Regions from separate parts of the Streptomyces sp. ID05-39B genome, predicted to be linked through region 2. Evidence: riboswitches for the same ligand, from Rfam matches in the RefSeq annotation. Region 2 holds a riboswitch; the other holds the start of a gene.
The links. Region 2 has a riboswitch for S-adenosylmethionine ahead of P1P75_RS16215 (aminotransferase class V-fold PLP-dependent enzyme). Riboswitches for the same ligand answer to the same signal wherever they lie in the genome.
Positions count from the first base shown of each region.

Region 1: another riboswitch for S-adenosylmethionine. It lies ahead of thrC (threonine synthase); the one in region 2 lies ahead of P1P75_RS16215 (aminotransferase class V-fold PLP-dependent enzyme).

Region 1 is NZ_JARGEF010000175.1:12,818-17,099, forward strand. It holds gene P1P75_RS29410 (MoaD/ThiS family protein) at 366-641, opposite strand; gene thrC (threonine synthase) at 638-1,936, opposite strand; SAM riboswitch class I at 1,952-2,098, opposite strand; gene P1P75_RS29420 (glucosyl-3-phosphoglycerate synthase) at 2,276-3,247, shown strand; gene P1P75_RS29425 (trehalose-6-phosphate synthase) at 3,420-4,282, shown strand, end outside.
Region 2 is NZ_JARGEF010000062.1:22,466-26,747, reverse strand. It holds gene P1P75_RS16225 (cytochrome bc complex cytochrome b subunit) at 1-86, shown strand, start outside; gene trpD (anthranilate phosphoribosyltransferase) at 227-1,291, shown strand; SAM riboswitch class IV at 1,378-1,494, shown strand; gene P1P75_RS16215 (aminotransferase class V-fold PLP-dependent enzyme) at 1,703-3,064, shown strand; gene P1P75_RS16210 (Lrp/AsnC family transcriptional regulator) at 3,093-3,374, opposite strand; gene P1P75_RS16205 (rhomboid family intramembrane serine protease) at 3,371-4,105, opposite strand; gene P1P75_RS16200 (hypothetical protein) at 4,277-4,282, shown strand, end outside.

The sequences.
Region 1 (4,282 bases), on a different contig from region 2:
CGCCGGAACGCGTCGACCGCGGCTGAATGTATCTGTCCAACTGCCGTCTGCAACAGGTCAATCGGACGAGAATTCCGGACGCGAATGGTCAGGAGAAGAGTGAGGTTTCGCCCGAATTCAGGGCAAGTCGGGCCCCACAAAGGGAAGGAAAGGCGCAAAACAGATGCACACTTTGGCTGCTTCTCATCGCCTGCACCAGCGGAACTCATATGCGGCCGGCATGCATTGGCGGGCGCGTTCCCCAACTGTACCGCGCTCAACCACATTGAATTGCCCCCTCCGCTTCTCTCGCGGAGGGGGCAATTCAATGAACGCTCGGTAATTACCGTTACCGACGGTTACTACCGGCGGGTACTGACTAACGGTCAGCCACCGGCCACGGCCGGGATGATGGAGACGCCGGCGCCGTCGGGAGTCGCCGTGTCCAGCCCCTTCTCGAAGCGGACGTCGTCGTCGTTGACGTACACGTTGACGAACCGGCGCAGCTTGCCCTGGTCGTCCAGGACGCGGGCGGCGATGCCCGTGTGGTTCTTCTCCAGGTCGGCGATGATCTCGCCGAGGGTCACGCCCTCGGCCGGGACCTCCGCCTTGCCACCGGTGTAGGTGCGCAGGATGGTCGGGATGCGGACGGTCACGCTCATGCGAGGCCAGCCTCTCGGAAGGAGTCCAGGGTCGGACGGATGGTGGCGCTGAGGCCGGTGCCGGCCACCGCGTCGAGGGTCTTGAGGCCGTCCCCGGTGTTGAGCACGACCGTCGTCTTCGTCGGGTCGAGAAGACCGTTCTCGATCAGCTTCCTCGCCACACCGACGGTCACGCCACCGGCGGTCTCGGCGAAGATGCCCTCGGTCCGCGCCAGCAGCTTGATCGCGTCGACCACCTGCTCGTCGTTCACGTCCTCCACCGCGCCACCGGTGCGGCGCGCGATGTCCAGGACGTACGGCCCGTCCGCCGGGTTGCCGATGGCGAGGGACTTGGCGATGGTGTTCGGCTTCTGCGGCCGCACGACGTCGTGGCCGGCCTTGTAGGCGACGGACACCGGCGAGCAGCCCTCGGCCTGCGCACCGAAGATCTTGTACGGCCTGTCCTCGACGAGCCCCAGCTTGATCAGCTCCTGGAGCCCCTTGTCGATCTTCGTGAGCTGTGAGCCGGAGGCGATCGGCACGACGAGCTGGTCGGGCAGCCGCCAGCCGAGCTGCTCGCAGATCTCGTAGGCCAGCGTCTTGGAGCCCTCGGCGTAGTACGGCCGCAGGTTGACGTTGACGAAGCCCCAGCCCTCGCCGGCCGGGTCGCCGATCAGCTCGGAGCAGAAGCGGTTCACGTCGTCGTAGTTTCCCTCGATGCCGACGAGCTCGCCGCCGTAGATCGCGGCCATGACGACCTTGCCCTGCTCCAGGTCGTGCGGGATGAACACGCAGGAGCGGAAGCCGGCGCGGGCGGCGGCGGCGCCGACGGCACCGGCCAGGTTGCCCGTGGAGGAGCAGGAGAGAGTCGTGAAGCCGAAGGCGCGGGCGGCCTCGATGGCCTGGGCGACGACGCGGTCCTTGAAGGAGTGCGTCGGGTTGCCGGAGTCGTCCTTGACGAACAGCTTGCCGGGGTCGACACCCAGCTCGCGGGCCAGGTTGTCGGCCTGGACGAGCTTGGTCCAGCCGGGGTTGATGTTCGGCTTGTCCGCCACGTCGGCCGGGACGGGCAGCAGGGGCGCGTAGCGCCAGATGTTGGCGGGGCCCGCTTCGATGCGCTTGCGGAGCTCCTCGGTGTCATAGGCCGAGAAGTCGTACGCGATCTCCAGCGGGCCGAAACACTCCTGGCAGGCGAAGACCGGGCCGAGAGGCACGCGGTGTCCGCACTCGCGGCAGGAGAGCGCCGCGGCGGGACCGAGGTCCACGGAGTCGGTGGTGCTTGCAACCGTGTTGCTTACATCTGTCTGCGCAGCCATGTGAGGCGAGGCCCTTCCTCATCTTCCTCACGACGCGTTTCGCCGTGAGACGGATTTGGCACCTTCCCGAGCCGGGAGCCTCGCCACATCAACGTGACAGGACCAGCTGGAGGGTTGCCGGGGCTTCATCGGGCCGTATCCCTCTGCCCCTCTGGATGAGCGGTATGAAGTTGTGGGTGGTGAACGAAAGGCCATCTCGGACATGCGATGGTCATCCGCGTTGTTCAAGACTGTAACCGAAGGCCAGGACAGTTGAGATAGACGTCCGAACCGCGAGATGGATCACACCGTCACCCCACGTGCACGAGGTGTGATCACGACAGTGAGGAGCCGCAGACCGTGCTGAAAGAAGCTGAGGCCTGGCTGGCCACCCGCTCCTGGTCCGTGACCGACCGCCCGCTGCACCGCGTCCTGGCCGCGAAACGTGCCTCGGGCCAGACGGTCTCCGTGGTGCTGCCCGCCCTGAACGAGCAGGAGACGGTCGGCGACATCGTCGCGGTCATCCGCCACGACCTGATGCGGCAGGTCCCGCTGGTGGACGAGATCGTCGTCGTCGACTCGGGCTCCACCGACCGTACGTCCGAGGTCGCCGCGGCGGCCGGGGCACGGGTCGTGCACCGGGACGACATCCTGCCCCGGATACCGGCCGTGCCCGGCAAGGGCGAGGTGCTGTGGCGGTCGCTGCTCGTCACGACCGGGGACATCGTCTGTTTCATCGACGCCGACCTCAAGGAGTTCTCCTCCGACTTCGTCTCCGGGATCGTGGGCCCGCTGCTCACCGACCCCGGCGTGGACCTCGTCAAGGCCATGTACGACCGCCCGCTCGGCACCGAGTTGCATTCGCTCGCCTCCGGCAAGACCGCGGGCCAGGGCGGCCGGGTCACCGAACTCATGGCCCGCCCGCTGCTCAACATGCACTGGCCGCAGCTGGCCGGCTTCGTGCAGCCGCTCGGCGGCGAGTACGCGGCCCGCCGCAGCCTGCTGGAGCAGCTCCCGTTCCCCGTCGGCTACGGCGTGGAGCTGGGCATGCTGGTCGACGCCCTGCACCTGGTGGGCCTGGACGCCCTCGCCCAGGTCGACGTCGGCGTGCGCAAGCACCGCCACCAGGACGGGCAGGCGCTCGGACGGATGGCGGCGGCGATCTACCGCACCGCGCAGCTCCGGCTGGCCCGCGGGCACATGATCCGCCCCGCGCTGACCCAGTTCGAGCGGAGCGCGGACGGCTTCGAGCCGCGCACCTACTCCGTGGACACCGAGGAACGTCCGCCGATGGCGGAGATCGCGGAGTACGCGGAACGCAAGGTCGCCTAGACGGCCGGGACCGCCTGGGCGGCTGGGCCGCTGGGCCGCTGGGCCGCTGGGCCGCCGTATACAGCGGACCGGGGTCCCGTCATCCGGCCCGCCCGCCATCTGGCTGGATAGGCCCGCCCACGGACCGTAACCGTACGTTTGAGCGTTTCCGGACCGGGCTAGGTTGTGGCGTATGGCTTCCACGCGTGGTGCTGCTGCTGAGGGTGCTCAGGTGCTGGTCGCGTCCAACCGCGGCCCGGTCTCCTACCAGGTGCGCGAGGACGGTTCGCTGCACGCCAAGCGGGGCGGCGGCGGACTGGTCTCGGGCCTTTCGGCGATCGGGCCGGACGCGGGCGCCCTGTGGGTGTGTTCGGCGCTGACCGACGGCGACCGCGAGGCGGTGCGGCGCGGGATCGGCGAGGACGGCGTCCGCATGCTGGCCGTCCCGGCCGACGTGCACGCCGACGCGTACAACGGCATCGCCAACTCCGTGCTCTGGTTCATCCACCACCTGCTGTACCAGACCCCGCTGGAGCCGGTCTTCGACGCGGAGTTCCGGCGCCAGTGGGCGTCGTACGAGACGTACAACCGCGCGTTCGCGCAGGCGCTGGCCGAGGAGGCCGCGGAGGGTGCGGCGGTCCTCGTGCAGGACTACCACCTGTGTCTGGTCCCCGGCATGCTCCGCGAGCTGCGTCCCGACCTGCGCATCAGCCACTTCTCGCACACGCCGTGGGCGCCGGTGGACTACTTCGCGCTGCTCCCGACCGACATCCGCGCGCAACTGCTGCGCGGCATGCTCGGCGCGGACCGGCTCGGCTTCCTGACCAGGCGCTGGGCGGACGCGTTCACCGCCTGCTGCGCGGAGTTCGTGGGAGGCCTGGGCGGCACGGAGACCGGCGTCCACGGCCTCGGCGCCGACGCCGACTTCCTGCGCGCCCGCTCCCACGAGACCGACGTCGAGGAGCGCATCGTCGCCCTCCGCGAGGAGATCGGCGAGGGCCGCAAGGCCATCGTGCGCGTCGACCGCACCGAGCTGTCGAAGAACATCGTGCGCGG
Region 2 (4,282 bases):
AGGCGTACTACGGCGAGGAGAACCAGATCCCCAAGCCGACCGTCGAGGAGTACAAGGAGATCACGAGCGGCCACGGCCACCACTGATCACTGCGTCGCCACGCAACGAAAGAAGGGCCCCGTCCGGTGTTCGGACGGGGCCCTTCGCCCTGTCCGCGGCTGGATAGGGTGGACCTGTAGAGACGCGCGTCCCGTGCAGCGGGACCACACCGAACCAGGAGCGGCTTATGAGCGCTGTGACCCCCGCCGGAGGCGACACCGCGGCGGACCGTTCCTGGCCCGAGGTGCTGAACGCCCTGCTGTACGGCCGCGACCAGAGCGCCGACGCCACCGCGTGGGCGATGGACCGGATCATGCGGGGCGAGGCCACCGACGCCCAGATCGCCGGGTTCGTGGTGGCGCTGCGCGCCAAGGGCGAGACCGTCGAGGAGATCAACGGACTGGTCCGCGCGATGTACGAACACGCCAACGTGATCGAGGTGCCCGGCGCGACGGTCGACATCGTGGGCACGGGCGGGGACGGCGCGAAGACGGTCAACATCTCCACGATGTCCTCGATCGTCGTCGCCGGCACGGGTGCGAAGGTCGTCAAGCACGGCAACCGGGCCGCGTCCTCCGCGTCCGGCGCCTCCGACGTCCTGGAGAAACTGGGCGTCCGCCTCGACCTGACCCCGCAGCGGGTGGCCGAGGTCGCCGAGGAGGCCGGGATCACCTTCTGCTTCGCGATCAAGTTCCATCCGGCGCTGCGTCACGCGGGCGCCGCCCGTGGCCAGTTGGGCATCCGCACGGTCTTCAACGTCCTCGGTCCGCTGACCAACCCGGCCCGGGTGCGCGCCCAGGCCGTCGGGGTGGCGGACCCGCGCATGGCGCCGATCGTCGCGGGCGTCTTCGCCGAACGCGGCAACTCCTCGCTGGTGTTCCGCGGCGACGACGGCCTCGACGAGCTGACGACGACCTCCACCTCCCGGGTCTGGGTCGTCCGGGACGGCAAGGTGACCGAGGAGTCCTTCGACCCGCGCGACGTCGGCCTCGACATGGTCCCCGTCGAGGCCCTGCGGGGCGCCGACGCCGCCTACAACGCCGAGGTGGCGCGCAGGCTGCTGGACGGCGAGACGGGCCCGGTCCGGGACGCCGTACTGCTGAACTCGGCGGCGGCCCTGGTCGCTCTGGAGCCGACCGGGGCGCCGCTCGCCGAGCAGCTCCGGGCCGGCATGGCCAGGGCCGCGGAGTCCCTCGACTCGGGGGCTGCGAAGCGGACGCTGGACCGCTGGGCGGCGGTCACCCACGCCTAGGCGCGCAGCGAGGACGCGGTCCAGGCCGTCTCAGGGAATGGACCGCGCCTTGCGCGTCGATGATCGTATGGCAGGATGCTGTACCAGGTCATGAGCGACAGTCATGAGGCCCCGGCCGACTGTCCGGCAACCCTCCGTCCGTGGCGGGGTGCCCCGGGTGAGGACCAGGCCGCAGACAGCAAGGTCTACGGCAAGCGCGGACCCCTCGCACTCTCTTCCGAGTGAGCGCGGCCAGGGGTCCTGGTCGTCGAGGAGCCTTCCGTGAGCAAGCGAATGCGATAGGGCCGCAGAGCCCCGCTTCAGCGTCCCTCTGTCACCTTTCCCACGCTTGAGCCGTAGTCGCTCGCGTGTCGCCGTGCCCTTCGGGGTCTCCCCCGAACCCGCGGCCCTTGCCTCTCACGGGAGTTCGCCATGTCTGTCTCCACCGCTGCCGCCACCCAGACCATTTGCGCCCCGCTGCCCGTTCTGGGCCGTGACGTCACCGTTCCGCTCGTCACCGGCGGCGTAGTCGGCTACGCGGCCCTCGACTACGCCGCCAGCGCTCCCGCCCTCCAGCGTGTCTGGGACGACGTGGCGGCCTACGCCCCCTACTACGGCAGCGTCCACCGCGGCGCCGGCTACCTCTCCCAGCTCTCCACCGACCTCTTCGAGAACGCCCGCCGGACCGTCGCCGAGTTCCTCGACTGCCGGGCCGACGACCAGCTGGTCTTCACCCGCTCCACCACCGACTCCCTCAACCTCCTCGCCGCCGCGCTTCCCGCCGGCTGCCAGGTCTTCGTCTTCGAGACCGAGCACCACGCCTCGCTGCTGCCGTGGCAGGACGCCAGGGTCACCTACCTCGACGCCCCGCGCACCCCGCGGCAGGCCGTCGCCACCCTGGAGCGCGCGCTCGCCGGCCGGGACCCGCACGGCCCCGCCCTGGTCTGCGTCACCGGCGCCTCCAACGTCACCGGCGAGCTGTGGCCCGTACGCGAACTGGCCGCCGCGGCCCACGCCCACGGGGCCCGGATCGTCCTGGACGCCGCCCAGCTCGCCCCGCACCATCCGGTGTCCGTCCGGGACCTGGACGTCGACTGGGTCGCCTTCTCCGGCCACAAGCTCTACGCCCCCTTCGGCTCCGGCGTCCTGGCCGGCCGCGCCGACTGGCTGCGGGCGGCCGAGCCGTACCTCGCGGGCGGCGGCGCCAGCCGCAAGGTCACCCGGCGTCAGGACGGGGGAGTGGACGTGGAGTGGCACGAGAGCGCCGCCCGGCACGAGGCGGGCTCCCCCAACGTCATCGGCGCCTACTCCATCGCCTCCGCGTGCAAGGTGCTCACCGAGGCGGGCTTCGGCGCACTGGTCGCCCGCGAGCAGCACCTCGTCGAGAAGGTCCGCACGGGCCTCGCGGAGGTCCCCGAGGTGCGGATCCTGTCCCTCTTCGGCGACGACGCCCCGCGGGTCGGCGTCATCTCCTTCGTCGTGGACGGCTGGAACAGCTCGCACTTCGCCGCCGCGCTCTCCGCCGAGTACGGCATCGGCGTCCGCGACGGCCTGTTCTGCGCCCACCCCCTGGTCCGCACCCTCCTGGGCAGCGACCCCCAGACCCAGGGCGAGTGCGGTGCCCCCGAGGCGGCCCCCGGCGAGAAGTCCCTCAACGCGATCCGCGTGAGCTTCGGCGCGGGCACCCCCGACGAGCACGTCGACCGTTTCGTGACGGCGGTGCGGGAACTGGTGACCGAGGGTGCGACGTGGACGTACCGGACCGAGGACGGCCGCTGCGTCCCGGCGGTGTAGTTCCGGTTCTGTCCGCCGGGGGCGGTGGTCAGGAGTCCAGGCCGATCGCGAAGGCCGCCTCCAGGTCGTGCTGCGAGTACGTACGGAACGCCACGTGCGTGTCCGTCGCCTCCACGCCCGGGATCTTGCTGATCCGCCCCGGGATCATCTCGGCGAGATCCTCGTGCCGGCGCACCCGCACCATGGCGATCAGGTCGTAGGTGCCGGTCACGGAGAACACCTCGCTCACGGACTCCAGCGAGGCGATCGACTCGGCGATCTCGGGGATCCGGTCCACGCTGGTCTTGATGAGGACGATCGCGGTGATCACGGCTGGTTCTCTCCCTCGGGGGCCGGAGCTGGGCTGGTCATTACTCTAGTGGGCCGGGTGAACCGGGCCCACGCGTAGACGAACCCCAGCCCGAAGCCCACGAGGTGCGCCAGGTACGCGACGCCCGGACCGGACCCCGCCCGTCCCGCCGCCAGCCATTGCAGCGCCGCCCAGAAGGGCAGCACGACCCAGGCCGGGAAGCGCAGCGGGAGGAAGAACAGGAACGGCAGCAGACTCGTGACGCGGGCCCGGGGAAACAGGTACAGGAACGCGCCGAGGACCGCCGAGATCGCCCCGGAGGCCCCGACCAGGGACTGCTCGGAGCCGGCGTTGACGGCGGCGTAGCCCAGCAGGGCCAGTGAGCCGCAGCCGAGGTAGAAGAGGGTGAACTCGGCGCGGCCCATCCGGTGCTCGGTCATGGCGCCGAAGACGTACAGGAAGAGCATGTTGCCCAGCAGGTGCACCCAGCTGCCGTGGACGAACAGGGCGGTGAGGGGGGCGAGGGCGGCCCTCGGCCCGCCTTCGAACAGGTCTGCGGGGATCACGCCCCAGCGGCGGAAATAGGCGCGCTGCGCGAGTACCTGCTCCTCGCCGGTGCCGTACACCGGACCGAAGCCCGAGGCCGGGCCGATCACGAAGATCAGGCAGCACAGGGCCATCAGGAGGTACGTCACCGGGGCCACGGGGTGGCGGACGGCCCGGCCCAGGGGCCCGCTCCAGTCGCTGATCATGGATACAGAGCATGGCGTAACGGGACGTACAGGGCCGGACCGCCTCGCCGCCGTGGACGGACGGGCGGCGGGTACCCGCCAGGCCGTAGGGTTACGAGCCACATACTCCGGGGAGCGCTGTGCGCACCCCGGTCCCGGAAGACCGACACTAGAAGGAAGCGGACGGTCACGATGACG